Regions from separate parts of the Acidocella sp. C78 genome, predicted to be linked through region 2. Evidence: riboswitches for the same ligand, from Rfam matches in the RefSeq annotation. Region 2 holds a riboswitch; the other holds the start of a gene.
What was found. Region 2 has a riboswitch for glycine ahead of gcvT (glycine cleavage system aminomethyltransferase GcvT). Riboswitches for the same ligand answer to the same signal wherever they lie in the genome.

Region 1: another riboswitch for glycine. It lies ahead of gcvT (glycine cleavage system aminomethyltransferase GcvT); the one in region 2 lies ahead of gcvT (glycine cleavage system aminomethyltransferase GcvT).

What each region holds. Positions count from the first base shown of each region.
Region 1 covers NZ_CAJQZK010000111.1:79,649-83,198, reverse strand. The annotation lists partial or broken gene gcvP (aminomethyl-transferring glycine dehydrogenase) at 1-601, opposite strand, end outside; gene gcvH (glycine cleavage system protein GcvH) at 616-990, opposite strand; gene gcvT (glycine cleavage system aminomethyltransferase GcvT) at 1,002-2,102, opposite strand; glycine riboswitch at 2,249-2,357, opposite strand; gene ACIDOCELLA78_RS82945 (hypothetical protein) at 2,480-2,659, opposite strand; partial or broken gene ACIDOCELLA78_RS82940 (NAD(P)H-hydrate dehydratase) at 2,749-3,550, opposite strand, start outside.
Region 2 covers NZ_CAJQZK010000002.1:78,967-82,516, forward strand. The annotation lists partial or broken gene ACIDOCELLA78_RS99255 (NAD(P)H-hydrate dehydratase) at 79-1,484, shown strand; gene ACIDOCELLA78_RS99260 (hypothetical protein) at 1,574-1,753, shown strand; glycine riboswitch at 1,876-1,984, shown strand; gene gcvT (glycine cleavage system aminomethyltransferase GcvT) at 2,131-3,231, shown strand; gene gcvH (glycine cleavage system protein GcvH) at 3,243-3,550, shown strand, end outside.

The DNA of each region.
Region 1 (3,550 bases), on a different contig from region 2:
CCGAGCGGTGCGGCACGGGTGGCGATCACCGCCCGGCTCTGCGGATGCAGGTCGGCGGCGACGGCGATCACCGTCGATCCGCCCTTGTGTACCGCATGCGCGAGCGCGACGCCCTCCGCCGCCGCCGTGCCCTCGTCGAGCAGCGAGGCATTGGCGAGGTCGAGCCCGGCGAGTTCCGCCATCATCGTCTGGAAATTCAGCAGCGCCTCCAGCCGCCCCTGGGCGATCTCGGCCTGGTACGGCGTATAGGCCGTATACCAGCCGGGATTTTCCAGCACGTTGCGCAGGATGACCGGCGGCGTGACGGTGCCGTGATAGCCGAGCCCGATCAGGCTGCGCTTGACCTCGTTACCCGCGGCGTAGCGGCGCAGATCGTCGAGGATCTCGCCCTCGGTCAGCGCCGCCGGCAGGTCGAGCGGCGCGGCGATGCGGATCGTCTCCGGCACGGTGCGAGCGATCAGCGCGTCGAGATCCGCAGCCCCCAGCGCGCGCAGCATCGCCGCGCGCTCGGCGGCCCGGGGCCGATATGGCGCAGGGCGAAGCGCTCCTCGGCCAGCAGGGCGGCAAAATCGTCGATGGTCTGGGGCGCGGTATCCGGCATGGCGGCGGCTCCGGTCAGAGCGTTGCGAGAAAGGCCTGGTAATCGTCGGCGGTCAGCAGGGCATCGAAGGCGGCGCGGTCGTCCAGGGTCATGCGGAAGAACCAGGCGCCGGATTCGGCCTGCGCGTTGACCATGCCCGGCTCGTCGGCCAGCGCGCCGTTCGCCTCGGTCACCGTGCCGGAGAGCGGCGCGTAGACATCCGACGCGGCCTTGACGCTTTCCACCACCGCGCAGCCCTCGCCGGCATCGACATGCCGCCCCGCCTCCGGCAGTTCGACGAACACGACGTCACCGAGCGCCGACTGCGCGTGATCGGTGATCCCCACGGTGGCGACGTCGCCGTCGAGCCTGATCCATTCATGGTCTTTGGAAAATCGGATCTCGGTCATCTGGTCCTCTTTCAGCGATGATAACGATGCGGAACGAAAGGCAGCGGCACGACGGTCATGCCGATATCGCGGCCGCGCAGCCCGGCGATCAGGGTCGAGCCATCCGCGGCGCAGTCGGCGCGGACATACCCGAGCGCGACAGGCCCGTTGACGCTCGGCCCGAACGTGCCCGAGGTGATGCGCCCGACCGGCTGCCCGGCGGCATCGCGGAGTTCGGCGCCGGCGCGCACCGGAGCCCGGCCGTCGGCGCGAAGCCCGACCAGGCGTTCGCGCGGGCCGGCATCGTGCACCGCCCGCGCGGCATCGCCGCCCAGGAAATCCCACCCCATCTTGCGCGTCTTGCCGATGGCGAAGCCGAGCCCGGCGGAAATCGGGTCCCGGGTTTCGTCGATATCGTTGCCATAGAGCGGCAGCCCGGCCTCAAGCCGCAGCGAATCCCGCGCGCCGAGGCCGGCCGGCTTCACCCGCGGATCGGCGAGAAGGGCGCGCGCCAGCGTCTCGGCGTCCGCCGCGGGCAGGCCGATCTCGAACCCGTCCTCACCGGTATACCCCGAGCGGGTGATCGTGACCGGAATGCCTGACGCCGACGTCTCGCGCGCATCCATGAAGCGCATCGCCGCGGCGTCCGGCGCGAGAGCGGCCAGAACGGCGCCGGCCTCGGGCCCCTGCAGGGCGAGCAGGGCGCGGTCGAATTGCGTGGTCAGCACGACGGTTTCAGGGAGGTGAGCGCGGATGTGCGCGACGTCGACATCCTTGCGCCCGGCATTCAGAACAAGGAGCAGGCGATCGCCCAGATTGGCGACCATCAGATCATCGACAATCCCGCCCCGCGCGTTCATCAGCAGCGTATAGCGCTGGCGGCCCGGCTTCAGCCCCCTGATATCGCCGGTCACCACACGTTCCAGCGCGGCCGCCGCATCGGGGCCTTCGAGCACCGCCTGGCCCATATGCGAGACATCGAACAACGCGGCCTGCGCCCGGCAATGCAGATGTTCGGCGATGATGCCGTCATACTGCACCGGCATGTCGTAACCAGCGAAATCGACCATTCGCGCGCCGAGGCTGCGATGCAGCGCATCGAGCGGCACGGTAAGCAATGCTGAATCGGCCAAGACCAGATCTCCCGCGACACCAGCGGACGGGTGCAGAACCGCCCAGTCTGACCCCCCTCTGTCGCGGAACCTGAGAGATTCGGCGCGGGGTGAACCGCGCCTTACGCCTTCGGTGCGGCGCATCGCGCCGGCTTTCCAGAGATCCTTGCTCCGTTGCGGTCCTTTTGCCTGAGCGTTTCCGGGGGCCGGTTGCGCCTTCGGCGGCGGCGCGACCCGGATGGACCCGGAAGCGCCGCTCTCTCCCGCATGGAGGAGTGAATGGCCTTGTGTAAACTCAGATCAGCGGGGAACGCAAGCGCTGCTTTTCGGCTTGCTGGCACCCTGCCGGGTTTTCCGGACAGATGCGAACCGAAAGCGAACCGGAAAAACCAGCCGGGTCAGACGGTGATGTCGAGATACGCGCCGCGCATCGCCCCCGAGGGCGCGGCAGACGGGCGGGACGTCGCCGAGGGCTCGCTTGATGCCGGCGAAGCGGGGGTCACACGGAGCGGCGGAATTTCCAGCGATGACGGGCCGATCGGCGCCGCAAAGGCCGATAATGACGCTGCACTGATCATGCAAAGTGCTATAACCAACATGACTTAAGAATAAGTTAACGCAGCGTTTCTCGCCACCGATCTTAAGCTGCATTTCCGGCCGATTTTGTTTAATTTTTGAAATTTTTTATTTCATCCGCAACCATCGGTAGGTATTCCGCCAGATCCTCCGCGATGAGCCCCGCCCCCGCCGCCGATGCCGCGGCGCCATGCAGCCAGACGGCGGCGCAGCAGGATTCGAACGCCGCCATGCCTGCGTCAGCAATCCGCCGACGATGCCGGCCAGGGTGTCGCCCGATCCGGCGGTCGCCAGCCAGGGCGGCGCATTGTCGTTGATCGCGGCGCGTCCATCCGGCGCCGCGATCACCGTGTCCGGCCCTTTCAGCACAACAACCCCTCCCACCCTCGCCGCGGCGATTCGGGCCCGGGTCAGGCGGTCTTGCGTCAGATCGGGAAACAGGCGGGCGAACTCGCCGTCATGCGGGGTGATGGCGGCAACGCCCCGCAGGCGCTCCGCCGCCCCGGCCGCCGAGGTCAGCGCATCGGCATCGGCCACGACGGTGCGCCCGGCGTCGAGAAGAGAGCGCAGCATGGCGCCCGCCGCGTCCACGCCCAGGCCCGGACCGCACAGCCACACCCGCCGCCGCGGGTCCGCGAGCAGGTCTGCGGGCCGAGCCGGGCTGACGATCACGCCCGGCGGCACCGCGCCCAGCCCGGCACCGTTCAGCGTCACCAGCCCCGCCCCCACGCGCCGGGCCGCGGCCGCGGCCAGAATCGCCGCCCCGCCCATCGGTCCCGCAAGGATCGTCAGGTGGCCACGGCGATATTTGTGGCCCGTCGCTTCGGGGCGCGGGAGCCGCCAGAGCGCCGGCGTGTTGCGCCAGGTTTTCGGTTCGACGGCTGCGAATGCCG
Region 2 (3,550 bases):
GCTACCGCGATCACCCGCGCCATCGACACCTCCTGTTCCACTTCGGGAGACTAGCAAACGCCGCGCTTTCTGTCTCACATGGGCGCCATGGACGCATTGTATTCTCCATCGGACATGGCCCGTATCGATGCCGCCGCGCCGTGTTGCGGCGTGAGCGGTATCGCGCTCATGGAAAATGCCGGGGCCGCGGTGGCGCGGATCATCCGGCGGCGCTTCAGTCCGGGCCGGGTGCTTGTTCTGGCCGGGCCGGGGAATAATGGCGGCGATGGGTATGTCGCCGCGCGTCATCTGGCGCAGTGGGGCTGGCCGGTGGTTGTCGCGCCCGTTGCGCCGCCAAGACCGGGCGGCGACGCGGCGGCGATGGCGGCGCTCTGGCGCGGCCCTGTCGTGCTGCCCGACCGCGCGCGGATCGGCGCCGCCGACATCGTCATCGATGCCGTGTTCGGCGCCGGATTGAAGAGGGATATCGACCCGGGCATCGCCGACCTCCTTGCCGCGGCGCGCCGCATCGTCGCGATCGACATGCCCAGCGGAGTCGATGGCGCAACCGGCCATGCGCGGGGGCGGCCCGCCCGGGCCGATCTCACGGTGACTTTCGAGGCGTTCAAGCCCGGGCATCTTCTCTATCCGGGGCGGGGGTTCTGCGGCGAGATCCTCCGCGCCGCGATCGGCATGCCCGCGGCGGCATTCGCAGCCGTCGAACCGAAAACCTGGCGCAACACGCCGGCGCTCTGGCGGCTCCCGCGCCCCGAAGCGACGGGCCACAAATATCGCCGTGGCCACCTGACGATCCTTGCGGGACCGATGGGCGGGGCGGCGATTCTGGCCGCGGCCGCGGCCCGGCGCGTGGGGGCGGGGCTGGTGACGCTGAACGGTGCCGGGCTGGGCGCGGTGCCGCCGGGCGTGATCGTCAGCCCGGCTCGGCCCGCAGACCTGCTCGCGGACCCGCGGCGGCGGGTGTGGCTGTGCGGTCCGGGCCTGGGCGTGGACGCGGCGGGCGCCATGCTGCGCTCTCTTCTCGACGCCGGGCGCACCGTCGTGGCCGATGCCGATGCGCTGACCTCGGCGGCCGGGGCGGCGGAGCGCCTGCGGGGCGTTGCCGCCATCACCCCGCATGACGGCGAGTTCGCCCGCCTGTTTCCCGATCTGACGCAAGACCGCCTGACCCGGGCCCGAATCGCCGCGGCGAGGGTGGGAGGGGTTGTTGTGCTGAAAGGGCCGGACACGGTGATCGCGGCGCCGGATGGACGCGCCGCGATCAACGACAATGCGCCGCCCTGGCTGGCGACCGCCGGATCGGGCGACACCCTGGCCGGCATCGTCGGCGGATTGCTGACGCAGGCATGGCGGCGTTCGAATCCTGCTGCGCCGCCGTCTGGCTGCATGGCGCCGCGGCATCGGCGGCGGGGGCGGGGCTCATCGCGGAGGATCTGGCGGAATACCTACCGATGGTTGCGGATGAAATAAAAAATTTCAAAAATTAAACAAAATCGGCCGGAAATGCAGCTTAAGATCGGTGGCGAGAAACGCTGCGTTAACTTATTCTTAAGTCATGTTGGTTATAGCACTTTGCATGATCAGTGCAGCGTCATTATCGGCCTTTGCGGCGCCGATCGGCCCGTCATCGCTGGAAATTCCGCCGCTCCGTGTGACCCCCGCTTCGCCGGCATCAAGCGAGCCCTCGGCGACGTCCCGCCCGTCTGCCGCGCCCTCGGGGGCGATGCGCGGCGCGTATCTCGACATCACCGTCTGACCCGGCTGGTTTTTCCGGTTCGCTTTCGGTTCGCATCTGTCCGGAAAACCCGGCAGGGTGCCAGCAAGCCGAAAAGCAGCGCTTGCGTTCCCCGCTGATCTGAGTTTACACAAGGCCATTCACTCCTCCATGCGGGAGAGAGCGGCGCTTCCGGGTCCATCCGGGTCGCGCCGCCGCCGAAGGCGCAACCGGCCCCCGGAAACGCTCAGGCAAAAGGACCGCAACGGAGCAAGGATCTCTGGAAAGCCGGCGCGATGCGCCGCACCGAAGGCGTAAGGCGCGGTTCACCCCGCGCCGAATCTCTCAGGTTCCGCGACAGAGGGGGGTCAGACTGGGCGGTTCTGCACCCGTCCGCTGGTGTCGCGGGAGATCTGGTCTTGGCCGATTCAGCATTGCTTACCGTGCCGCTCGATGCGCTGCATCGCAGCCTCGGCGCGCGAATGGTCGATTTCGCTGGTTACGACATGCCGGTGCAGTATGACGGCATCATCGCCGAACATCTGCATTGCCGGGCGCAGGCCGCGTTGTTCGATGTCTCGCATATGGGCCAGGCGGTGCTCGAAGGCCCCGATGCGGCGGCCGCGCTGGAACGTGTGGTGACCGGCGATATCAGGGGGCTGAAGCCGGGCCGCCAGCGCTATACGCTGCTGATGAACGCGCGGGGCGGGATTGTCGATGATCTGATGGTCGCCAATCTGGGCGATCGCCTGCTCCTTGTTCTGAATGCCGGGCGCAAGGATGTCGACGTCGCGCACATCCGCGCTCACCTCCCTGAAACCGTCGTGCTGACCACGCAATTCGACCGCGCCCTGCTCGCCCTGCAGGGGCCCGAGGCCGGCGCCGTTCTGGCCGCTCTCGCGCCGGACGCCGCGGCGATGCGCTTCATGGATGCGCGCGAGACGTCGGCGTCAGGCATTCCGGTCACGATCACCCGCTCGGGGTATACCGGTGAGGACGGGTTCGAGATCGGCCTGCCCGCGGCGGACGCCGAGACGCTGGCGCGCGCCCTTCTCGCCGATCCGCGGGTGAAGCCGGCCGGCCTCGGCGCGCGGGATTCGCTGCGGCTTGAGGCCGGGCTGCCGCTCTATGGCAACGATATCGACGAAACCCGGGACCCGATTTCCGCCGGGCTCGGCTTCGCCATCGGCAAGACGCGCAAGATGGGGTGGGATTTCCTGGGCGGCGATGCCGCGCGGGCGGTGCACGATGCCGGCCCGCGCGAACGCCTGGTCGGGCTTCGCGCCGACGGCCGGGCTCCGGTGCGCGCCGGCGCCGAACTCCGCGATGCCGCCGGGCAGCCGGTCGGGCGCATCACCTCGGGCACGTTCGGGCCGAGCGTCAACGGGCCTGTCGCGCTCGGGTATGTCCGCGCCGACTGCGCCGCGGATGGCTCGACCCTGATCGCCGGGCTGCGCGGCCGCGATATCGGCATGACCGTCGTGCCGCTGCCTTTCGTTCCGCATCGTTATCATCGCTGAAAGAGGACCAGATGACCGAGATCCGATTTTCCAAAGACCATGAATGGATCAGGCTCGACGGCGACGTCGCCACCGTGGGGATCACCGATCACGCGCAGTCGGCGCTCGGTGACGTCGTGTTCGTCGAACTGCCGGAGGCGGGGCGGCATGTCGATGCCGGCGAGGGCTGCGCGGTGGTGGAAAGCGTCAAGGCCGCGTCGGATGTCTACGCGCCGCTCTCCGGCACGGTGACCGAGGCGAACGGCGCGCTGGCCGACGAGCCGGGCATGGTCAACGCGCAGGCCGAATCCGGCGCCTGGTTCTTCCGCATGACCCTGGA